Regions from separate parts of the Streptomonospora wellingtoniae genome, predicted to be linked through region 1. Evidence: predicted binding sites of a transcription regulator. Region 1 holds the regulator's gene; the other holds the start of a gene.
What was found. The regulator HspR, encoded in region 1, represses chaperone genes until heat shock. The targets are predictions, from matches to a motif close to ANTTGAGTCNNNNNGACTCAANT.
Positions count from the first base shown of each region.

Region 2: a site for HspR is predicted at 4,982-5,004, ahead of lon (endopeptidase La). Genes of this name have one in related genera too.

Region 1 is NZ_JAVREK010000029.1:50,708-62,546, forward strand. Features, by position in the region: gene RM446_RS22010 (gamma carbonic anhydrase family protein) at 6-560, shown strand; gene RM446_RS22015 (aromatic acid exporter family protein) at 776-1,936, shown strand; gene RM446_RS22020 (hypothetical protein) at 2,082-2,501, opposite strand; gene RM446_RS22025 (hypothetical protein) at 2,918-3,121, shown strand; gene RM446_RS22030 ((Fe-S)-binding protein) at 3,261-5,447, opposite strand; gene dnaK (molecular chaperone DnaK) at 5,980-7,824, shown strand; gene grpE (nucleotide exchange factor GrpE) at 7,859-8,593, shown strand; gene dnaJ (molecular chaperone DnaJ) at 8,723-9,883, shown strand; gene RM446_RS22050 (heat shock protein transcriptional repressor HspR) at 9,889-10,311, shown strand; gene clpB (ATP-dependent chaperone ClpB) at 10,469-11,839, shown strand, end outside.
Region 2 is NZ_JAVREK010000007.1:20,203-32,041, reverse strand. Features, by position in the region: gene RM446_RS08800 (3-hydroxybutyrate dehydrogenase) at 1-836, opposite strand, end outside; gene RM446_RS08795 (MFS transporter) at 1,315-2,685, shown strand; gene RM446_RS08790 (sensor histidine kinase) at 2,880-4,157, shown strand; gene RM446_RS08785 (response regulator transcription factor) at 4,154-4,810, shown strand; gene lon (endopeptidase La) at 5,016-7,427, shown strand; gene RM446_RS08775 (Gfo/Idh/MocA family oxidoreductase) at 8,153-9,229, shown strand; gene RM446_RS08770 (TetR/AcrR family transcriptional regulator) at 9,305-9,931, opposite strand; gene RM446_RS08765 (MFS transporter) at 9,985-11,223, shown strand; gene RM446_RS08760 (MFS transporter) at 11,363-11,839, shown strand, end outside.

The sequences.
Region 1 (11,839 bases):
TGCACGTGTCCGCTCCGTACGTCGGAGACGCCCCGTTCGGTGAGCCCCAGATCCATCCCGACGCCTGGATCGCGCCCGGCGCCGTCGTCGTCGGGCGCGTCCGTCTCGACGCTCGGAGCAGCGTCTGGTACGGCTCGGTCCTGCGCGCCGACACCGAAGACATCGTCATCGGCCGGATGTGCAACATCCAGGACCAGTGCGGGCTGCACTCCGACCCCGGTGAGCCCGCGGTGCTGGCCGATCGCGTCAGCCTCGGGCACAAGGCCATGGTGCACGGCGCGGAGATCGGCGAGGGTGCGCTGATCGGCATCGGCGCGATCGTGCTGGGCGGCGCCCGCGTGGGCGAGGGCGCCCTGGTGGCGGCGGGAGCGCTGGTGCCGCCGGGCAAGGAGGTTCCGGCGGGCACGCTGTGGGCCGGGCTGCCGGGCAAGGTCGTGCGCGAGCTCACCGACGAGGACCGCGCGGGCTTCGCCGAGACGCCTGAGAAATACGCCCGCTACGCCGACCGCCACCGCGAGGTCACCTGGCTCAGCGTCCCTCGCGGCCGGGGGCGGGATTGAACATCCGATGACCTGAGGCCGCGCTCGTCCGCGCGGCCCCTCCTTCGGCTCCCGCGGCGACCCCGCGCCCGCGTCCCGCGGGATTGCTTCCGCCGAACGCACATGCGTGTCCGCATTCGGGTTAACGGCGGAGGAAGGAGCGAAGGGGGCGAAGCGTGATGCGGCCGTCGGAGAGATCCGGGAGACGTCCCGCGCCGCTGGGGCGCTGGGCCCGCATGGGGCAGTGGATCCGCCGTGCCCGCCGTGAAGGCCACGAGCGCAACACCCTGCTGTTGATCGGCAAGAGCACTCTGGCCGCCACAATCGCCTGGGTCGTCTCCTACAACGTGCTGCAGGCCGCGGCACCCGCGTTCGCGCCGTTCTCGGCGGTGCTGATGATCCAGGTGACGATCTACCAGTCGATCGCCCAGTCGGTGCGCTACCTCGGAGCGGTCGGGGCGGGGGTGGCCGTGCAGGGGCTGATCGGGTTCCTGGCCGGGCCGGGCCTGGTGACGTTCGCGGTCGTCACGATGGTCGCGCTGGTGATCGGGCGCTGGCCCCGGCTGGGCTCGCAGGGCTCTCAGGTGGTCACCGCCGCGTTCTTCGCCTTCGCCATGTACGTCATGGCGACGAGCACCGTCGAGCGCGCCACCCAGCTCGGCTCGATCCTCCTGCTGGTCCTCATCGGTTGCGCCATCGGCGTGCTGGTCAACCTGGTCGTCGTACCGCCGATGCGCTTCCGCAGCGCCGAGCACGGCGTCCGCTCGCTGGCCCACGCTGTGTGCGACCTGCTTTCGGACATGCACCCTCCGCTGCGTGAAGGAGAGCTGATCCAGGAGCGGACGGGACAGTGGCGCCAGCGTGCGAGCCGGCTGGACTCCACCGTGGCCCAGGCGCACAGCGCGGTGCGCACCGCCGAGGAGAGCGTCTACTACAACCCGCGGCGCTTCCTGCTGCGGCGCCGAATCCCCACGTTCTCCGGCTACGTGGGCGCCGTGCAGGCACTGGACCGGATCTCCTACCAGCTGGCCTCCGTCACCCGCACTCTTGACCAGGCCGCATCCTCGCAAGAGGGGCGGCCGGAGAGCCCCGGATTCCTCGAACGCTACGCGGACTTCCTCGCCGCGCTCGCCGAGATCACCGCGAAGCTGAGCGAGCTCGACGAGAAGCACATCGCCGAACAGGTCGAGGAGCTGACATCCCGGGCCGGGCAGTCCAGGGAGTACGCGAGCCGGCTGTCCGAGGGCGACGAGGGCGACGAGGGCGTCACGGTCAGCGTCACCGGCGGTTCGAGCCCTTACGCCACCCTGCTCGTCGAGGCCTCCCGCCTCCAGGAGGAGTTCGAGCACGCATGCGACCTCCTCAAGCGCTCCGTGGAGCAGGAACGGTCGCGGTGAGGCGGTGCGGTCAGCTGTCGGGCCGCCGAACCCTCGTCGATCTTGTAGCCATCGTGAAGGAAAGCGATTTCCGTTTGCGATGGCTACAAGATCGACGGTGCTGTGCCGGTTGCGGCCGTGCTACCGACCTCCCCGAGCATCACGCCTAGCCGCTCGCGCCGTCGAGCGGGCAGGGAGCCTCGCGGTCCCATTCGTTGGGTGAGCAGGCGACGACCGAGACGAAGGCGCGTTCGTCGCCGCCCACCTGGTACTGCCAGGTGACGTCGCGGCCGTCGGCGATGTCGCGCAGGGCCGCGGCGTAGCGGCGGTCGCCGGGCGTCCAGTGGGCGGCGGCGTCCTCGATCTCGCGGCTCACCCGCTCGTACTGCGCGAGCATCCACTTCGCGGCGCCTGCGGGGTCGTCCCAGGTGCCCGCGACCATGTCGGCCGGCTTACGCAGCCACCAGCACATCTTGGCGGGGGGTACGTCGGCGGTCGCGAACCGGGGACCGTCGATGTGGGCGTCGCGTGCCCGGCGCGAGCGGTCGTCGTCGGACCCGCGCCAGAAGTAGCCGTGGTAGTGCACGTGCCGATGTTCGCACGCGGTGATCGGCCTGACCAGCTGGACACCCTGCGGCGCGCTCGTCCGAGCGCGCGGCGGGCGGGGAGCCGCCGGACCGCGGCGCCCGTCCCGCCTGCACCGCACCGCGGTCCGCCGGGCACGGGGTGCCGAAGTACCGGTCCTAGTCCTCTCGGCGCCCCGGGACCGTGCGTGTATACCGCCGGATGACTACTCGAACGTGGTTCTGAGAATGGCCCGTCTGGGTCATGCGGCGGTGAGCTACCGGGACGTAACCTTCGTCCAGCGGGATGTCTCCGGCGGGATCCCACGTTGGTCGGCGGTCCGACCCGGGGATACACGTGGCCGGACGGTCGCCTCCCGCGTTCCCTTGTCCCGCGCGGGGCGCGCCCCTGCGGTGCTCTCGATGGAGGTGGGCGCGGATGTATGCCGACGTACACCTTCACGACCACGTGGCGATGGCGGAGATCGAACTCTACTCCGAGCTGCTCATCGCGGTCGCCGGTGCGGACCGGCGGCTGACCTTCGAGGAGATCGACATCGTGCTGGGCGTGCGCGCGCCGGTGCCCGAGCAGGCCAGGCGCTGCCTGCCCGGCCCCGCCGCCGAACCGCACTGCGCAGGCTGATCCGAAAGCTGCGCCCCGCCCGCCGCGTCGGCGGTCCGGCCGGCGCAGCGGGGCCGCGCCCCGGGCGGCGGCCTGCCCGGAGCGCGGTCCGGCCGCGCCGGCCGGACCGCATGTGCGGCGGGGACGGCCGGTCGGACGGTCAGGCCGTCTCCTTCTCCTCCTCGCCCGCGGGGGCGGCGTCGCTCTTGACGGAGCGCAGCAGCAGCTGGGACACGTCGACGACCTCCAGCGACTCCTTGGCCTCGCCCGCCGACTTCTTCTCGTTGATGGCGTCGCCCAGCATCACCTGGCAGAAGGGGCAGGCGGTCGAGACGGTGTCGGGGTCGGTGGTCAATGCCTCGTCCACGCGCTCGGTGTTGATGCGCTTGCCGATGCGCTCCTCCATCCACATGCGCGCGCCGCCCGCGCCGCAGCAGAAGCCGCGCTCCTTGTGCCGGTGCATCTCCTTGGTGGTGATGCCGGGGACCTGCGCCATGATGTCGCGCGGCGGCGTGTAGACCTTGTTGTGCCGGCCGAGGAAGCACGGATCGTGGTAGGTGATGTTCTCCTCGATCGGCTGGACCGGGGTGAGCCGTCCGTCCTCGACCAGCTTGGCCAGCAGCTGGCTGTGGTGGACCACGTCGTACTCGCCGCCGAGCTGCGGGTACTCGTTGCCCAGCGTGTTGAAGCAGTGCGGGCAGCTGGCCACGATCCTGGTGACCCCCGCCTCGTTCAGGGTCTCGACGTTCTGCTGGGCGAGCATCTGGAAGACGTACTCCATGCCCAGCCGCCGCGCCGGGTCGCCGGTGCAGGCCTCCATGCCGCCCAGGACCGCGAACTTCACGCCTGCCGTGTGCAGCAGCTCGGCGATGGCCTTGGTGGTCTTCTTCGCGCGGTCCTCCAGGGCGCCGGCGCAGCCGACCCAGAACAGGTACTCGGTGCCCTCCGGCAGCGTGTCCTCCACCACCGGGACCTCGAAGTCGAGCTCGCCGATCCAGTCCATGCGCCGGTCCTCGGCCATGCCCCAGGGGTTGCCCTTGTTCTCCAGGTTCTTCAGCAGCGTGTTGGCCTCGGAGGGGAAGCTGGACTCGATCATCACCTGGTAGCGGCGCATGTCCATGATGTGGTCGATGTGCTCGATGTCCACCGGGCACTGCTCGACGCAGGCACCGCAGTTGGTGCAGGACCAGAGCACGTCGGGGTGGATGACGCCGCCCTCCTCCTCGGTGCCCACCAGCGGCCGCTGGAGAAGCGTGAGCACGTCGGTGTCCGCGTGTGCGGCATCCTCCTTGGCCTTCTCCTCCAGCGTCTCCGCGGTGATGCCCTGCATGAGGTAGGGAGCCTTGGCGTAGGCGTGCTCGCGCAGGTCCATGACCAGCTTCTTGGGCGAGAGCGGCTTTCCGGTGTTCCAGGCGGGGCACTGCGATTGGCAGCGGCCGCACTCGGTGCAGGTGGAGAAGTCGAGCAAGCCCTTCCAGGTGAAGTCCTCGATCTTGCCGGCGCCGAAGGGGTCCTCGTCGGGGTCGGCTTCCTCGAAGTCCAGCGGCTGCTTGCCGGTCTTGTCCATCATCGGCTTGGCGGCGCCCAGCGCCGGAGCGCCCCCGGCGTCGCGCTTGAAGTAGATGTTGAACGGCGCGGTGAACCGGTGCCAGCCGATGCCCATGGTCAGCACCGCGGCCAGGACCATGAAGAACATCCAGGAGATGACCAGCTTGAACGCGGCGACCAGCGCGAGGGTCGGCTCACTGGCGGGCAGGATCGCGCCCAGCGCGTGCGAGACCGGTGTCGCCCAGACCGGGAACGGGAAATCGTCCAGGGCGACCTTGATCCCGCGGATCACGAAGATGGCGGCCAGCAGCGCGACGATGTAGGCCTCGACGTAGTAGGCCGTCCAGTGCACGGAGTTGGCGAACCGGGAGTCGCGGCCGCGCCGGCGCGGGCCCCTGATCTGGCGGTAGACGGCCAGACCCGCGATGGCGACCAGTGCCAGCGCCGCGATGAGCTCGATGGCCAGGCCGTAGACGGTCCAGTCGTGGATCAGCGGCAGGTGGAAGTGCGGGTCCCACACCTCGCCGTGCGCCTCGGCGACGGTGAACACCAGCAGCGGGAAGGACACCATGACGAACCAGTGGGCCACACCCACCCAGGGCCGCTTGAGCATCCGGTTGTGTCCGAGCACCTCGAGCAGCGTGGTCGTCAGTCGCCGGCCGAACGGCCCCGTGCGCCCGCTCTCCACCGGGCGGCCCAGACGCACGGTCTGCACCATCCGGCGGATGCCGAACGCGAACATGGCGACCCCGACCACGGCGACGAGGGTCGTGATGATCCCCAGAACGATGTAGAGCATCGCCCGCGGCCTCCCATCCTGCTGTCCTGCTCCGATGCGCCACACATCGGCGGTCCACCAAATGTTACTAGTCAGTAATGCCGGACGGGTCCATCGCCCCCGGTTCAGGCGCTTCGACGGCCGCGGGCTCCAACGGTAGAGGTCCGCGCGCCACCGCGAATCGGCGGGTTCACCTGCACCGCCGCGCCGGTCGGCGGTGCGGCCCCGCTTCCATCATCGCCCGCGCGTGCGACCGGGCTGACCGGGCTCGCCGATGCGCCGTGCCCGCCCCCGCGCCCGGTCGCGCTCGCGGAGGTGCTGTGCGCAGTCGGCGGCGGCAGCCCGGCCGGCCCCGGCCCGCCCCTGACGCGCCCCTGAGATCCGCCCGGACTTCCCTCGACCGGCTCCCGCGGCGGGAACAAACGCCGTGCTTCCAGCCGTTATAGGGGCGGAACCAAAGATTGAGTCCCAGCGACTCAAGTGATTTGACAGCAGGCGAACCGCGAAGCAAACTTACGCCTGTACGACTCAACTCTGACGGAGGAACGAACTCATGGCACGTGCGGTCGGTATCGACCTGGGGACGACGAACTCGGTCGTCTCGGTCCTGGAGGGCGGCGAGCCCACGGTCATCGCCAACGCCGAAGGCGCCCGGACCACCCCGTCCGTCGTTGCCTTCGCCAAGAACGGCGAGGTGCTCGTCGGCGAGGTCGCCAAGCGCCAGGCGGTCACCAACGTCGACCGGACCATCCGCTCGGTGAAGCGCCACATCGGCACCGACTGGAAGACCGAGATCGACGAGAAGTCGTTCAGCTCGCAGCAGATCAGCGCGTTCGTGCTGCAGAAGCTCAAGCGCGACGCCGAGGCCTACCTCGGTGAAGAGGTCACCGACGCCGTCATCACGGTGCCGGCCTACTTCAGCGACTCCCAGCGCCAGTCCACAAAGGAAGCGGGCACGATCGCGGGCCTCAACGTCCTGCGCATCATCAACGAGCCCACCTCCGCGGCCCTGGCCTACCACCTGGAGAAGGAGGGCGAGGCCACCATCCTGGTCTACGACCTCGGCGGCGGCACCTTCGACGTGTCCCTGCTGGAGGTCGGCGACGGCGTTGTCGAGGTGAAGGCGACCAACGGCGACAACCACCTCGGCGGCGACGACTGGGACCAGGCCGTCGTCGACTGGCTGGTCGAGCGCTTCAAGAACTCCAACGGCGTCGACCTGTCCAAGGACAAGATGGCGCTGCAGCGGCTGCGCGAGGCCGCCGAGAAGGCCAAGATCGAGCTGTCCAGCTCCAGCGAGTCGGCCATCAACCTGCCCTACATCACCGCCTCGTCCGAGGGCCCCCTGCACCTGGACGAGAAGCTGAGCCGGGCCGAGTTCCAGCGTCTGACCTCCGACCTGCTGGACCGCACCAAGTCGCCCTTCCACCAGGTCATCAAGGACGCCGGCATCAGCGTCGACAAGATCGACCACGTGGTCATGGTCGGCGGTTCCACCCGCATGCCCGCGGTCGTGGAGCTGGTCAAGGAGCTCACCGGCGGCAAGGAGCCCAACAAGGGCGTCAACCCCGACGAGGTCGTGGCCATCGGTGCCGCGCTTCAGGCCGGCGTGCTCAAGGGCGAGGTCAAGGACGTCCTGCTGCTGGACGTCACCCCGCTGTCGCTGGGCATCGAGACCAAGGGCGGCGTGTTCACCAAGCTGATCGAGAAGAACACGACCATCCCGACCAAGCGCTCGGAGATCTTCACCACCGCGGACGACAACCAGCCCTCGGTGCAGATCCAGGTCTACCAGGGCGAGCGCGAGATCGCGCAGTACAACAAGAAGCTGGGCGTCTTCGACCTGAGCGGCCTCCCGCCGGCGCCCCGCGGCGTGCCCCAGGTCGAGGTCACCTTCGACATCGACGCCAACGGCATCGTGAACGTGACCGCCAAGGACATGGGCACGGGCAAGGAGCAGTCGGTCACCATCTCCGGCGGCTCGGCCATGAGCAAGGACGACATCGACAAGATGGTCCGCGAGGCCGAGGAGTACGCCGAGGAGGACCGCAAGCGCCGCGAGGAGGCCGAGGTCCGCAACAACGCGGAGTCCCTCGTCCACCAGACCGAGAAGGTCATCAAGGACAACGAGGACAAGATCCCGGCCGAGGTCAAGTCCGAGACCGAGGGTGCCGTCGGCGAGCTGAAGACGGCGCTGGAGGGCACCGACATCGAGGCCATCCGCCAGGCGAGCGAGAAGGTCGCGCTGGCGAGCCAGAAGATCGGCTCCTCCATCTACGGCCAGGGCCAGCAGGGCGGCGGTGAGGACGCCTCGGCCGGCGCTCAGGACCAGTCCGACGACGGAGACGTCGTGGACGCCGAGATCGTCGACGAGGACAAGAAGGACGGCAACGCCTGATCGGCCGAGAGGCAAGGCAAGGGAGGCGCAGCCAATGGCGCTGCCGGAGAACGAGAACGGCGAGGAGCAGCAGGGGCCGGTGATCCGCGACAGGCGGCGCATAGATCCCGAAACCGGTGAGCTCCGTACGCCCGAGGGGGCCGAGGGTGCCGCTCCCGACTCCCCCGAGGCCGCAGTCGAGGCCGACGAGGAGCCCGTCGTCATCGACGGGACCGTCGAAGGGGGCGAGCTCCTCAAGACCCGCGAGCAGGTCGTGGAGCTGACCAACGACCTCAAGCGGATCCAGGCGGAGTACGCCAACTACCGAAAGCGCGTCGAGCGCGACCGGGTGGCCCTGCGCGAGCAGGCGACGGCCCAGGTGGTGGGCGACCTTCTGCCGATCCTGGACGACATCGGCCGGGCGCGTGAGCACGACGAGCTCACCGGCGGATTCAAGTCCGTGGGTGAGGCGCTGGAGGCGCTGGTCACCAAGCTGGGGCTGAAGAAGTACGGCGAACAGGGCGAGGAGTTCGACCCGAACGTCCACGAGGCCCTGACCATGGTGCCTTCGCCCGACGCCGAGGTGCCCACGGTCATCGAGGTCTTCCAGCCCGGCTACCTCATCGGCGAACGGGTCCTGCGCCCGGCACGCGTGGTGGTGGCCGGACCCGGGGAGGATGCCGCTGAGGCTCCGGATTCCGCCGGAACCGATCAGGAGGCCGAGCCGGGCGGCTCCGCGGAGGAGCCCGGCCCCGACTCCTCCGGCGGGGCCGGTGAGGACAGGAAGTAGACCGTCGAGCCCCGGGCGCCGCGCGGCGCCCGGGGCGCGCGGCCACAGGGCCGCCCCCCGGTCGGATGCGGGGGCGCGGTCGCGGGGACAATCCGACCCACAGCGCGAAGCGGGAGAAGGCAGACGTCGATGAGCACGAAGGACTACCTGGAGAAGGACTACTACAAGGTCCTCGGAGTCTCAAAGACCGCCTCGCAGGACGAGATCAAGCAGTCCTATCGCAAGCTCGCGCGCGCGAACCACCCCGACGCCAACACCGGCGACGCACAGGCCGAGGAGCGCTTCAAGGAGATCTCCGAGGCCTACAACGTGCTCAGTGACGAGAAGCGGCGCAAGGAGTACGACGACGCCCGCTCCCTCTTCGGCGGTTCCTACCGGCCCGGTGGCAGCACCGGCGCGGGCGGGTTCGACCTGGGCGACCTGTTCGGCCAGGGCCAGGGCGGTCCCCAGCCCAGCGGGGGCGGCGAGCGGCTGAGCGACCTGTTCGGCGGCCTGTTCGGCGGGCGCGGCCGCACCACGACCCAGCCCCGGCGCGGGGCCGACATCGAGACCGAGACCCGGCTGACGTTCAGCGAGGCGTCCGCCGGAGTTACCCGGTCCTTCCAGCTCAGCAGCGACGCCGCGTGCCCCACCTGCAAGGGCACCGGCGCCCGGGCGGGCACGGCTCCGCGGGTGTGCCCGAACTGCTCGGGTACCGGCCACGAGAACCGCAACCAGGGCGGGTTCTCGCTTTCCGAGCCGTGCGGCAAGTGCAAGGGGCGCGGCCTGGTGGTCGACGACCCCTGCCCCACGTGCAGCGGCAGCGGGCGCGGTAAGAGCACCCGAACGATCCAGACCCGGATCCCCGCGGGTGTCTCCGACGGCCAGCGGATCCGGCTCAAAGGCAAAGGCGCGCCGGGCGAGCACGGCGGACCGGCCGGAGACCTCTATGTGGTGGTACATGTGCAGCCGCACCCCGTGTTCGCCAAGTCCGGCGACAACCTGACGATCACCGTTCCGGTGACCTTCCCCGAGGCCGCGCTCGGCGCCGACGTGCGGGTGCCCACCCTCAACGGCCTGCCCGTCACGGTCAAGATCCCACCGGGCACGCCCAACGGCCGGACCTTCCGGGTTCGCGGCAAGGGCACGGCCCGGCGCGACGGGACCGCGGGCGACATGCTGGTGACCGTCGAAGTGGCGGTTCCCGACCGCCTCAACGAGGATGCGCGCGAGGCGCTGGAGAAGTTCCGCGCCGCGACCGCGGACCAGGACCCGCGCAGCGGTCTGGAGACACGCGCGAAGGGGATGTGAATGTCATGAACGATCCCGGGCTGGGTGACGACATCCCGGTCTACGTGATCTCGGTGGCCGCTGAGCTGTCCGGACTGCATCCGCAGACGCTGCGCCAGTACGACCGTCTGGGCCTGGTCTCGCCGGGCCGGGCCTCCGGCCGGGGCAGGCGCTACTCGATGCGCGACATCCGGACGCTGCGGGAGGTGCAGCGGCTCTCCCAGGAGGAGGGGATCAACCTCGCCGGGATCAAGCGCATCCTGGAACTGGAGATCGAGGTGGAGAAGCTGCGCGAGCACCTGTTCCACCTGCACAACGAGCTGGACGCGGCCCGCTCGGCGGTGGCGCGGCGCTCGTCGGGCGAGGCCGGCGGCGGCGAGCTGCTGCCGGTGCGGCGCGCACGGGTGACGATCTTCAACACCTCCACTCCGCCTGAGCAGGACCGGTAGCCGGTCCGGCCGGACCGCGACGGCCGACCGGAACCGGGCGGGCGCCGAGGCGGTCGGCGCCCGCCCGTGCCCGGGATTCGGGCGCGAGCGCTGCCGCCGCCCGGCGGGCCATCAGGCACAACCGCATAGCGATCACGCGCGAAGGGGGCGGCGACGCATGAACTACAAACTCACCACGAAGAGCCAGGAGGCCGTGGCGGCGGCGATGCGGCGGGCCACCACGGACGGCAACCCGCAGGTCGAGCCGGTCCATCTGCTCGCCGCACTGCTCGACCAGGGCGAGGGGATCATCCGCCCGCTGCTCAAGGAGGTCGGCGCGGCTCCCGACGACCTCACCGCCAAGCTCGGGCAGACGCTGACCGGGCTGCCCAAGGCCGCCGGCAGCACGGTGGGCGCGCCCCAGAGCTCCCGCCAGCTGATCGTCTCGCTGAACACCGCTGCCCAGCGCGCCCAGCAGATGGAGGACGAGTTCGTCTCGACCGAGCACCTGCTGGTGGGCCTGGCCGCCGACGGCGGCGAGGCGAGTCGGCTGCTCAAGGACGCCGGCGCAACGCCCGAGGCGCTGCTCGAAGCGTTCGAACGGGTGCGCGGCCCGGGCCGGGTCACCACTGAGAACCCCGAGGACACCTACCAGGCGCTGGAGAAGTACGGCGTCGACCTCACCGGCCGGGCGCGCTCGGGTGCTCTGGACCCGGTGATCGGCCGCGACTCCGAGATCCGCCGGGTTGTGCAGGTGCTTTCCCGGCGCACCAAGAACAACCCGGTGCTGATCGGTGAGCCCGGCGTCGGCAAGACCGCTGTGGTCGAGGGGCTGGCGCAGCGCATCGTGGCCGGCGACGTGCCCGAGTCGCTGCGCGACAAGCGGCTGATCGCCCTCGACCTGTCGTCGATGGTGGCCGGAGCCAAGTACCGCGGGGAGTTCGAGGAGCGCCTCAAGGCCGTGCTCACCGAGATCAAGGAGAGCGACGGCCAGATCATCACCTTCATCGACGAGTTGCACACCATGGTCGGCGCCGGCGCCGCCGAGGGCGCCATGGACGCGGGGAACATGCTCAAGCCGATGCTGGCCCGCGGCGAGCTGCGCATGGTGGGCGCCACGACTCTGGACGAGTACCGCGAGCGCATCGAGAAGGACCCGGCGCTGGAGCGCCGCTTTCAGCAGGTGCTGGTCGGCGAGCCGTCGGCCGCCGACACCATCGCGATCCTGCGCGGCCTCAAGGGCCGCTACGAGGCGCACCACAAGGTGCAGATCGCCGACGCGGCGCTGGTGGCCGCGGCCACGCTGTCGGACCGCTACATCACCGCCCGCTTCCTCCCCGACAAGGCCATCGACCTGATCGACGAGGCCGCCTCGCGGCTGCGCATGGAGATCGACTCCCGTCCGGTGGAGATCGACGAGCTGCAGCGCACCGTCGACCGGCTGAAGATGGAGGAGATGGCGCTGGACAAGGAGTCCGACGCCGCCTCCCTGCAGCGCCTGGAGCGGCTGCGCGCCGACCTCGCCGACCGGCAGGAGGAGCTCAACGCG
Region 2 (11,839 bases), on a different contig from region 1:
CCGTCCATCGCCAGGGAGGCCCCGTTTACGTAGGAAGCCTCGGGGCCGCACAGGTAGGCGGCCATCGCCGCGACCTCTGCGGGCTCGATCAGCCGCTTGAGCGGGCTGCGGGCCAGCAGCACCGCCTCGACCACCTCGTCCTCGGGGATCGCGTGTGCGCGCGCCTGCTCGGCGATCTGGGCCTCGACCAAGGGGGTACGCACGTAGCCGGGGTTGATGCAGTTGGAGGTGACCCCGCGGGCGGCGCCCTCGACCGCGGCGACCTTGGAGAAGCCCTCCAGGCCGTGTTTGGCCGAGACGTAGGCGGACTTGTAGGGCGAGGCGCGCAGCCCGTGCACTGATGAGATGTTCACGATCCGCCCCCAGCCCTGGGCGTACATGTGCGGCAGCGCCGCCTGCACCAGGCGGAAGGGCGCCTCCAGCATGAGCCGCAGGATCAGCGCGAAGCGGTCGGGCGGGAACTCCTCGATCGGCGCGACGGTCTGCACGCCGGCGTTGTTGACCAGGATGTCGGCGCCGCGTGCGACCTCGGCCGCAGCGTCGAGATCGGTCAGGTCGACGGGGGCGGCGGTGCCGGTACCGGCCTCCTCCAGAGCCTGCACCCCGTCGGCGTCGCGGTCGACCAGGAGCACCGCGGCGCCGGAGGCGCTCAGCCGCTCGGCGCACGCCCGGCCGATCCCGCCGGCCGCGCCGGTGACGACGGCGGTTCGGCCCCGCAGGTCGGGACCTCGGGCGGCCGCGGCGGAGTCGGCGGGCAGCGGCTCGACGGGGGTCCGGCCGGCCGCCGCCGCGGGGGGCGCGGACGGGGCCGCCCGGGGGGATTCGCGGGTCGTCATGGCGCCAATCTAGGGTTCCCCCTCCCCGGCAGCGGATATCCGCCGCGCCCATACGGGCGCCTCACGGCATGTTGCCGACGACCATAACCCCGTCGGGCCGAGCCCGGTACCCCCGGCAGCGGGCCGGCGGTGGACGCCGCGCACGCCGAAGCGGTGCGACCAGGGGCGGGGGAGCGCTCGGTGCCCGTGGCGGCCGGGGTTCCGCAGGCGGTGCCGCTGCCGTGCCGCCGGATTCCGCATCCCGCGGTAGCCGCCGCCGGCGCCCGGTGCGGAGCCCTGGCGTCCGCCGCCGGCGCCCGGTGCGGAGCCCGGGCCCCTCCGCCGCCCGGTCGGCCGCCCCCTCGTCCGCGGGCGGGATGTGTGGCCGCGGCACACACCCCGCCCGCGGTGTCGGTGCCCGGCGGATATGGCCCGTATCACAAGCCCGCTTCTACGCTGCGACGACGCAACCCCCACAAACCGAGCGGAAGACGATCACATGGCTGTGCCAAACTCCCCCTCCGACGCCCCGGTCGCGGCACCTCGCGGATCGTTCGCGAAGGTCGTGACCTCCAGCCTCATCGGCACCACAGTGGAGTGGTACGACTTCTTCCTCTACGGCTCGGCGGCGGCTCTGGTCTTCGGGACCGTGTTCTTCCCCGAGTCCGCCCCCCTCACCGCAATCCTGCTCTCCTTCGGCACCTACGCGATCGGGTTCTTCGCCCGGCCCCTGGGCGGCCTGGTGTTCGGCCACTTCGGCGACCGCATCGGCCGCAAGAAGCTGCTGGTCATCAGCCTGCTGATGATGGGCGGAGCGACCTTCGCCATCGGCCTGCTGCCCGCCTACGCGACCATCGGAACGGCCGCGCCGCTGCTGCTGATCACCCTGCGGCTGATCCAGGGCTTCGCCCTCGGCGGCGAATGGGGCGGCGCCGTCCTGCTGGTGTCCGAGCACGGCAGCCCCAAGCACCGGGGATTCTGGGCGTCGTGGCCGCAGGCGGGGGTGCCCTGCGGCAACCTGCTGGCCACCGCCGTGCTCGCAGTGCTGGCCGCCACCATGGCGGACTCGTCCTTCGAGGCCTGGGGCTGGCGCATCCCGTTCCTGCTGTCGGGGCTCCTGGTCATCGTGGGCCTCTATGTCCGGCTCTCCGTCGAGGAGTCGCCGGTCTTCCAGGCCGCGGCCGCCCGAGCCGCCCAGGCCCGCGCGGAGCAGGACACGGGCGAGCACGCCCCCATCGTCGAGGTCGTGCTCCGGCACTGGCGGGAGATCCTGGTGGCCATGGGGGTGCGCCTCGCCGAGAACATCTCCTACTACGTGATCACGGCGTTCGTCCTCGTCTACGCGGTACAGGAGTCGGGAGTCGAACGCAGCACCGTCCTCAACGCCCTGCTGGCGGCCGCGGCGGTGCAGCTCGTCGCCATCCCGATCTGGGGGACCCTCTCCGACCGGTTCGGCCGCCGCCCGGTCATCGCCTTCGGCGCGATCGGGACCGGGCTGTGGGCGTTCGCGTTCTTCCCGATCATCGACGCCGGCGGGTTCGGGATGGTGCTGGCCGCCGCGGGGGTCGGCCTGGTGCTGCACGCGGCGATGTACGGGCCGCAGGCGGCGTTCTTCTCCGAGCTGTTCGGCACCAGGACGCGCTACTCCGGGGCCTCCATCGGCTACCAGTTGGCGTCGATCTTCGCCGGCGGGCTCGCGCCGCTGATCGCCACGTGGCTGCTGTCGACGTTCGGTACCTCGCTTCCGGTGTCGGTGTATGTCGCCGCGGCCTGCGTGCTGACGGTGGGGGCGGTGGGGGCGGCGCGGGAGACCCGCGGCCGCGACCTGGACGACCCGGTGTTCGCCGAGCGCTCCGCCGAGAAGAGCTGAGGCGCGGGCCGCGGGCACGCGGCGGTGCGCAGAGGCCCCGCGGCGGGAGTCCCCGACGCCCGCCGCGGGGCCTTTCACCGTCCGGTGCGGCCCGCTGGTCGCACACCGAGCGGCTCCGCCTGCGCTCACCGCACCAGCGCGGATACGACGCGGCGCTGACGCCCCGGAAGGCCGGGCCGACTACCGTCGTGCAGGTGAGCCGACGTAGCGCCCGCGTCCTCGCCTTGGACGTGCCGATCGCCCTGTTCGTGGGCGTGCTGTCGCTGGGCGCCGCCCATGCCCGGGGGCCGTGGTCGCAGGCCGGCTCCGGACCGCCGTGGGCGCCGGGCGGCCCGGAACCGGGCGGGCCGCCGCCGTGGGCCCCGGGCGCCGGCCCCGAGTTCGCCGCGCTGCCCCCGCTGGCCTATGTCTGCGTCGCGGTGGTCGCCGCCTGCCTGGCCGTCCGCCGCTTCCGCCCCCGCACGGCCTTCGCCTGCGCCATGATCGCGACCGCCGTGTTCTACGCCCTGGACCAGCAAGGCGGGATGCTGCGGATCGGGCCCGCGTTACTCGCCTACACGATGGCTGCGCAGCTGCCGCTGCGGCAGTGGACCCCGTGGACGGGGCTGGCCGTGCCCCTCTTCCTGGCCGACCGCGCCGACCGCCCCTACATCGGGCTGTTCGAGCCCGGCGCCGCCGGCTCGCTGGCGATACAGCTGGCCCTGCTACTGGTGCCGGCCGCGCTGGGCGTGATCGTGCGCTCGCGCCGCGAGAGCACCCGGCGCGAACGCGACGACGAGGTGCGCCGTTCGGTCTACGAGGAGCGGCTGCGCATCGCCCGCGAAGTGCACGACGTCGTCGGCCACAGCCTCTCGGTCATCAACATGCAGGCGGGCGTGGCCCTGCACGTGCTCGGCAAGCGTCCGGAGCAGGCCGAACCCGCGCTCCAGGCGATTCGCCGGACCAGCAAGGACGCGCTGGAGGAGCTGCGCGGAACTCTGGCGGTCTTCCGCATCGGCGGCGAGGACGAGCGCGGCGCGGACACGCCGGACGAGCCGTCGGGGTCGGCGGCCTCCGGCGGCGGGGCGCCCGGACCCGCGCGCGAACCGGTTCCCGGTCTGGACCGTATCGACGAGCTCGCTGCGGGTATCGATCCCGCAGGGGACCGCGTGCGGGTGCGCGCCGAAGGCGAGCGGACCGCGCTGCCGGCCGCCGTCGAGCACGCCGCGTTCCGCATCGTCCAGGAAGCACTGACCAACGCCGTCCGGCACGGCGGCGGTGCGGCGACCGTAACCATCGGCTACCACCCCGAGGAGTTGACCGTGGAGATCACCGACAGCGGGCACGCGCGTCCCGGCCGGGCCTACGAGGAGGGCAGCGGCATCGCGGGCATGCGCGAGCGCGCCCGCGCAGTCGGCGGGCGATTGCAGGCCGGCCCGCGCGCCGACGGCGGGTTCCGGGTGCGCGCCGAACTGCCCGCGGGGGAGCGGTGAGCACCGTCCGCGTCGCCGTCGCCGACGACCAGGCCCTGGTGCGCATGGGCCTGCGGGTGCTGATCGAGGCCGAGGACGACATGGAGCCCGCAGGCGAGGCCGCCGACGGGCGCGCGGCCGTCGAGCTGGTGCGCCGCGAGCTCCCCGACGTCGTGCTGATGGACGTGCGCATGCCCGGCATGGACGGCATCGCCGCGTTGCGCGAGATCGCGGCCGACGACGCGCTGGAGTGCACCCGCGTGGTCGTACTGACGACGTTCGAGTTGGACGAGTACGTCTTCGACGCGCTTCGCGCCGGCGCCGCCGGATTCCTGATCAAGGACAGCGACCCCCGCGAGCTGCTGCGCGCCATCCGGCTCGCCGCGGCGGGGGAGTCGCTGCTCTCGCCCTCGGTCACGCGCAGCGTCATCGCCTCGTTCACGGCACGCGCGCCCGCAGGCGGGCCGCGCCCCGACCTCGGCGAGCTGACCGAGCGGGAGCGCGAGGTGCTCGCGCTGGTCGGCGAAGGGCTGTCCAACGGTGAGATCGCCGACCGGCTCGTCGTCAGCCCAGCCACCGCGCGCACGCACGTCAGCCGCGCCATGGTCAAACTGCACGCCCGCGACCGCGCCCAGCTCGTCGTGATCGCCTACCGCGCCGGCCTGGTGCGCTGAACGGGGCCGCGAAGCAGAGCGCGCACCCCGCCGATCTTGTAGCCATCGTGAAGGAAAACGATTTCCAGTGACGATAGCTACAAGATCGACGGTGATGGGCGCCGTTCCGGAAGGGCTGCGGGCGATCGCTCACGGCGAACACAACGGGGGGAACAAAACCGGACTCTCGTTTATTGAGTGGTAGTGACTCAACAAGGAGGGTCTGATGACTGAAGCGCAGTCCAACGCGACGTTCCCCGTGCTTCCCCTCGACGACGAGGTCGTCCTCCCCGGAATGGTCGTGCCGGTGGACATCGGCGACTCCGAGGTGCGCGCCGCGGTCGACGCCGCGCGCGCCGGCGGCGACAGTGCGGCGAAGGGTCCCGGAGTCCGGTCCGCGGCCAAGCCGCGGGTGCTGATCGTCCCCCGTAGCGACGGCAACTACGCCGCGGTAGGCACCGTGGCGGTGATCGAGCAGGTCGGCCGCACTCCCGAGGGTGAGCCGGCGGCGGTCGTGCGGGGTACGGCGCGGGCCCGGGTGGGCAGCGGGACCACCGGACCCGGCGCCGCCCTGTGGGTCTCGGCGGAGGTCCACAGCGAGGAGCCGCCGGAGGGCGGCTACCCCGGCAAGGTCCACGAGCAGGCGCGCGAGTACAAGTCCCTGCTGACCACCTACCTGCAGAAGCGCGGCGCGTGGCAGATCCTGGACGGCATCCAGCAGCTGGAGGACCCGGGCAGCCTGGCCGACCGCGGCGGGTACTCCCCGTTCCTCAAGACCGCCCAGAAGCTGCAGCTGCTGGAGACCTACGACGTGTCCGAGCGGCTGCGGCTGCTCGGCGAGTGGACCCGCGACTACCTGGCCGAGCTCGATGTCGCCGAGACCATTGATCAGGACGTGCAGGACGGCGTCGACAAGCAGCAGCGCGAGTTCCTGCTCCGGCGCCAGATGGAGGCCATCCGCAAGGAGCTCAACGAGATCTCCGGCCGGCCGGGCAGCGAGGAGGACGACTACCGCGAGCGCGTGGAGTCGGCCGAACTGCCCGAGCACGTCCGCAAGGCCGCGCTGGAGGAGGTCGACAAGCTGGAGCGGGCCGGCGACTCCTCGCCGGAGTCCGGCTGGATCCGCACCTGGCTCGACACGATCCTGGACATGCCCTGGAACACCCGCACCGAGGACGCCTACGGCATCGCCGGCGCACGCGAGGTCCTCGACGCCGACCACGCCGGCCTCGACGACGTCAAGGAGCGCATCGTCGAGTACCTGGCGGTGCGCAAGCGGCGCGAGGACAAGGGCTTGGGCGTGGTCGGCGGTCGGCGCAGCGGAGCCGTGCTCGCGCTGGTCGGCCCGCCCGGCGTGGGCAAGACCTCGCTGGGCGCGTCCGTGGCGCGCTCGATGGGACGCGAGTTCACCCGGGTCGCCCTGGGCGGCGTGCGTGACGAGGCAGAGATCCGCGGCCACCGGCGCACCTACGTCGGCGCGCTGCCGGGGCGCATCGTCCGCGCGATCAAGGAGTCGGGCTCGATGAACCCGGTCGTGCTGCTCGACGAGATCGACAAGGTCGGCAGCGACTTCCGCGGCGACCCCACCTCGGCGCTACTGGAGGTGCTCGACCCCGCGCAGAACCACACCTTCCGCGACCACTACCTGGAAGTCGACCTCGACCTGTCCGACGTCGTGTTCCTCGCCACCGCGAACGCGCTGGAGTCCATCCCCGGCCCGCTGCTGGACCGGATGGAGCTGGTGCAGCTCGACGGCTACACCGAGGACGAGAAGGTGACCATCGCGCGCGACCACCTGCTCCCGCGCCAGCTGGAGCGGGCCGGGCTGGAGCCGGGCGAGGTGGAGCTCGCCGACGGGGCGCTGCGCCGGATCGCCGCCGAGTACACCCGCGAGGCGGGGGTCCGCGAGCTGGAGCGCACGGTCGCCCGGGTGCTGCGCAAGGTGGCCTCGGGCCTGGCGCTGGGCGAGCGCGACCTGCCGGTGACGGTCGGATCCGACGACTTGGCCGGTTTCATCGGGCGGCCCAAGCACACGCCGGAGACCGCCGACCGCACCTCGGTACCGGGGGTGGCCACGGGCCTGGCGGTCACCGGGGCCGGCGGCGACGTGCTCTTCGTCGAGGCGTCGCTGGCCGACCCCGAGTCCGGCGCCAGCGGACTGACCCTGACCGGCCAGCTGGGCGACGTGATGAAGGAGTCCGCGCAGATCGCCCTGTCCTACCTGCGCTCGCGCGGCGCGGAGCTGGAGCTGCCGGTCGGCGACCTCAAGGAGCGGGGCGTCCACCTGCACGTCCCCGCGGGCGCGATCCCCAAGGACGGGCCCAGCGCCGGTGTCACCATGACCACCGCCCTGGCCTCGCTCCTGTCGGGCCGCCCCGCGCGCTCCGACGTGGCCATGACGGGCGAGGTCTCGCTGACCGGCCGGGTGCTGCCGATCGGGGGCGTGAAGCAGAAGCTCCTGGCGGCGCACCGCGCGGGGATCACCACGGTCCTGATCCCGGCCCGCAACGAGCCGGACCTCGACGACGTCCCCGAGGACATCCGGGGACAGCTCACCGTCCACCCGGTCGGCGACGTCCGCGAGGTGCTGGACCTGGCACTCGACCCGGCGCACAGCCCCGAGGTCGTAGCGGCATAGGAGCGGCATAGCAGGCGGGCTGTTGGCCTTGAGTACCAACAGCCCGCCGGTACGTCAGGGGTCCCTGTAGATCGAGTGATCACCGATCCGTCGCCACATTCAGGAGAGGATCCCCAGCCTCGTCCTTCTGGATGTGGAAGGTCGCCCGCCCATCCGGTGAAGCGAAGCTCCACGTCAGCGAATAGACATCGTGCCCGCCGAGTTTGTGGATCCGAAGGCGTGTCGGTCATGGTGGCGTTCCGGAGAACGCTCCGGCCGCAACCGCGGGAAAGAAGTCCCTATGGATTGCTGTCAGGAACATCCGCCGATGCTCCCTGGGAAGCTGCCGGAGTTCGCGATCGAAAACCTTGAGGGACGTGAACTTCACGGCCCCTCGCTGGGCTTCTCGCCGGTGACCTCTTCCAGGTGAGAGAGAAACTCCGCCCCTGTCATAGGCGAGTTGACCTCTCCCGCGGCGAGTTCATGGTCCTTCGGTAAGTACGGACATTCGTCTGCGGCCTTCTTCCCGGAACACTTCGGTCCGCGCGACTCTAGCCAACCGGTACACAGAGTGTCTGGCGTTCACCGAATGTGGTCGGCCCAGAGCTGTTCCGACTCGGTGGGCGCGATAGTGGCGGCACGGTAGCGACGCGCAACCCTCCGCCCAGTTCTTTCCGCGGACTTCCCGCGACCGCGGCCACGATCCCGCGGCCGGGCCCGTGGCCCGGGCTGGCTACCGTGGGGGGATGACCTCTGCGAACGACGCTGAACGAGAACTGCAGGTCGCCGTCATCGGGTACGGCAAGGGCGGCGAGGTGTTCCACGCGCCGCTCGTCGACGCCACGCCGGGGCTGCGGCTCGCGGCGGTGGTGACCCGCAACCCTGACCGCCAGGCGGCCGTGCGGGAGCGCTATCCCGGGGCCGAGGTGCTCTCCTCGGCCGATGAGTTGTGGAAGCGCACCGGCGACATCGACCTCGCGGTGGTCACGACGCCCAACGAGACGCACGTGCCGCTCGCGCGGGCCGCGATGGAGGCCGGGTTCGCCGCCGTGGTGGACAAGCCGTTCGCGTTGACCGCGGCGGAGGCGCGCGCCCTGGCCGAGGACGCGAGGCGGCTCGGCCAGGTGCTGACCGTCTACCAGAACCGGCGCTGGGACTCCGACTTCCTGACCCTGTGGAAGCTGGTGGAGGAGGGTGCGCTCGGCCGAGTGCACCGCTTCGAGTCGCGGTTCGAGCGCTGGCGACCCGAGGTCGGGGGCACCTGGCGCGACAGCGGCGACCCCGACGCCGGCGCCGGAATCCTCTACGATCTCGGGCCTCACCTGATCGACCAGGCGGTCAACCTGTTCGGGCCGGTGGAGGCGGTCTACGCTGAATTGGACGCCCGGCGCGGGGCGGCGGCCGACGACGACTCCTTCCTGGCGCTGACGCACACCGGCGGCGTGCGTTCGCACCTGTGGATGAGCGCATTCGCCGCCCGGATGGGGCCGCGATTCCGGGTGCTGGGCGACCGCGCGGCGTTCACGATCGACGGGCTGGACTCCCAGGAGGCACGCCTGAACGGCGGCGAACGGCCCGACGTGTCCGACTGGGGCGTCGAGCCGGAGTCGGCGTGGGGCCGGCTGGGCACCGTCGAGGAATCGCAGCCGGTCCGCAGCGAGCGCGGCGCCTACCCGGCGTTCTACGCGGGCGTGCGCGACGCGGTCGGCGAGGGAGAGCCGCTGCCGGTCGAGCTGCACGAGGTGGTGCACGGCCTGGAGGTCATCGAGGCCGCGCGCCGCAGCGCCCGCACCGGGCAGGTGACGGCGGTGCGGTCGGACTGACCGACGGCCGCAGGGCGTCGAACCAACGGTTGAGTTGGTTCGGGATGGCCGGAGTCGCCTGCCGGGCGGCTCCGGTCAGGCTCGCCCGGCCTCGCTCCCTCCCTCGACGGCCGGCGTGTGCTCCACGCCGCGTACCGCTGCGCTCGCCATGGCGACGATGTGCGCGCGCAGGTCGGCCGAGCCCTGGGCGTTGAGCACCCGCGGGCCCACCACCAGGCGCGCCACATGCGGCATGGCGAACGGCCACGCGCCCATCCCGATCAGCGAGAGCAGGGTCATCGCGGCCGTGCTGTCGGGCTCGACGCCCAGGCTGCCGGCCAGAGCGAGCACCTTGGTGGCGTAGACGTCGGAGCGGGCGCCGTCCTCGGGCAGTGGGCGGTCCTTGAAGTACAGCGCCTCCCACATCAGCAGGCGCACCATGGTGCCGTTGGCGGCGTGGGCGTCGTAGAGCCGCCCCACCCACTCGCCGACGTCCTCGCCCGGCCGCGGCAGCGATGCGGCGTGCTCGCTCTTGACCGCCTCCAGCACCGCGTGGAACAGCTTCTCCTTGCTTCCGAAGTGGCCGTAGACGCGCTCCTTGTTCACGCCCGCGCGCTCGGCGATGCGGTCGATGCGCCCGCCGGCGATCCCGTGCTCGGCGAACTCCTCGCGTCCCGCCTCCAGCAGCTTGCGGCGGGTGGCCGCGCTGTCCCTAGGTGACATGGCGCAAGCATACCCAATTGACATCCAACTGTTTGGTTGGTTTCGTAAGCGGCATGCTCAAGCAGACCTCCGGCCGTGCAGCCGCTGAGCCGGTCCCGCAGCCGACCCCTGTTCCGCGCCCGACCCCGCAGATCCTGGTCATCTCCGCGGCCGCCCTCGCCGTGCTCGGCCAGCTGTACCTGGCCCTTCCGCTGCTGTCCCCGATCGCCGACTCCACCGGGTCCACCGTCGATCAGGCCAGCTGGGCGGTCACCGCGTTCGGTGCCGCCTACGCACTGGGGTTCCTGGTCGTCGGCCCGCTCGGCCCGCGCGTCGGCTACCGCCGACTCATCGTCGCCGGAGTCGCCGCAACCGCCCTGTTCGCCTGCGTAACGGCCTTCATGCCCACGGTCGAGACCGTCGTCGCGGCCCGCGCCCTGCAGGGATGCGCCGCAGCGGCCTTCGCGCCCACCGCGATCGCCTACCTGACCCGTACCATCCCGCCGCACCGCAGGACCTTCGCGTTCGCCACGCTGACCAGCTCGTTCCTCGCCGCCGCGGTCGTCGCACAGGTCGCCGCCCAGCTCATCACCGCCCGCTGGGACTGGCCGGCGGTGTTCCTGGTCTCCGGCGCGGCCACCGCCGCTGTGGCCGTGCTCGCCCGCTACGTGCTCGTGGCCGACCGGCCGGAGCAGGCGGTCTCGCCCGCCGCGGCCTACCGCGGCCTGGCTCAGGCCGCGGTCCGGCCGCACCTGCTGCCCTTCTACGGGATCGCCGTCACCGTGCTCTTCGGCTTCGTGGGGCTGTACGCGGCGATCCGGCTCGCCGACCCGCTCGGCGTGGCCGCCGACGACGACGCCCTGCTCGCGCTCCGCGCCGGCGGGCTGCCCGCCATCCTGCTCGCGCCCCTAGTGGCACCGCTGCTGTCGAGGCTTTCGGTGCTGCACCGGCTCGCGGCCGGCCTGGCGGCCTCGGCCGTGTTCATCGCGGCCGCCGGGCTCTCCGTTCCGCTCGTCGGCTCGATCGGCCTCTTCACCGTGCTGATCGCGGGCTACGTGCTGGCCACGGCCGTGGCCGTGCCCGCCGCGATGCAGGGCTCCCAGGCCGCCGCCGGAGAGCAGTCCGCCGCGGTCGGCGCCATGTACGGCTTCTGGCTCTACATCGGATCCAGCCTCGCGGCGCCGGTCGTCGCTGGGACCTCCGTCCTGGGCTTTGCGGCCCTGAGCGGGCTGTTCGCCGGGGTCCTGCTCGTCGGCGCCGCGTTGGCCCTGATCGCCGCCGCCCTCGCCTCCCGCGGCGCGGGCACGCGCTAGAGCGATGGGAAGGAGCCTCCCATCACCGTTGATCTTGTAGCTATCGTGATTTTGAATCGTTCTCTCTCACGTTAGCTACAAGATCAACGGGGATGAGCGGTGCGCGCCCGGGCGCCGTTCCGCGGCTAACGTCGGACGTGTGGATGAGGGGACTGCGGTAGGGGGACACGTCGGCCACCGGGCCGGCAGCAGCGGGTACCGGCGCATCGTCGCGGCGATGACCGCCGCCGGGGTGGCCACGTTCGCGCAGCTCTACGCGGTCCAGGCGGTGCTTCCCGGTCTGGCCGACAGCTTCGCGGCGTCCGCCTCGAGCGTGGCCCTGAGCGTCTCCTTCGCCACCGGCGGCCTGGCGGCGTTCGTGCTGGTCTGGAGCGGTATCGCGGACCGCATCGGCCGTGTACGGGTCATGGCGGTCGCGTTGACCGTCTCCACGGCGCTCGGATTGGCGGCACCCTTCGCGCCGGACATGTGGACGCTGCTCCTTCTGCGGGGCCTGCAGGGCGCGGCGCTGGGCGGGGTGCCGGCCGTGGCCATGGCCTACCTCGCCGAGGAGGTCCACGCCGCTCACCTCTCCCGCGTGGCCGGGATCTACATCGCCGGCAACACCGTCGGCGGG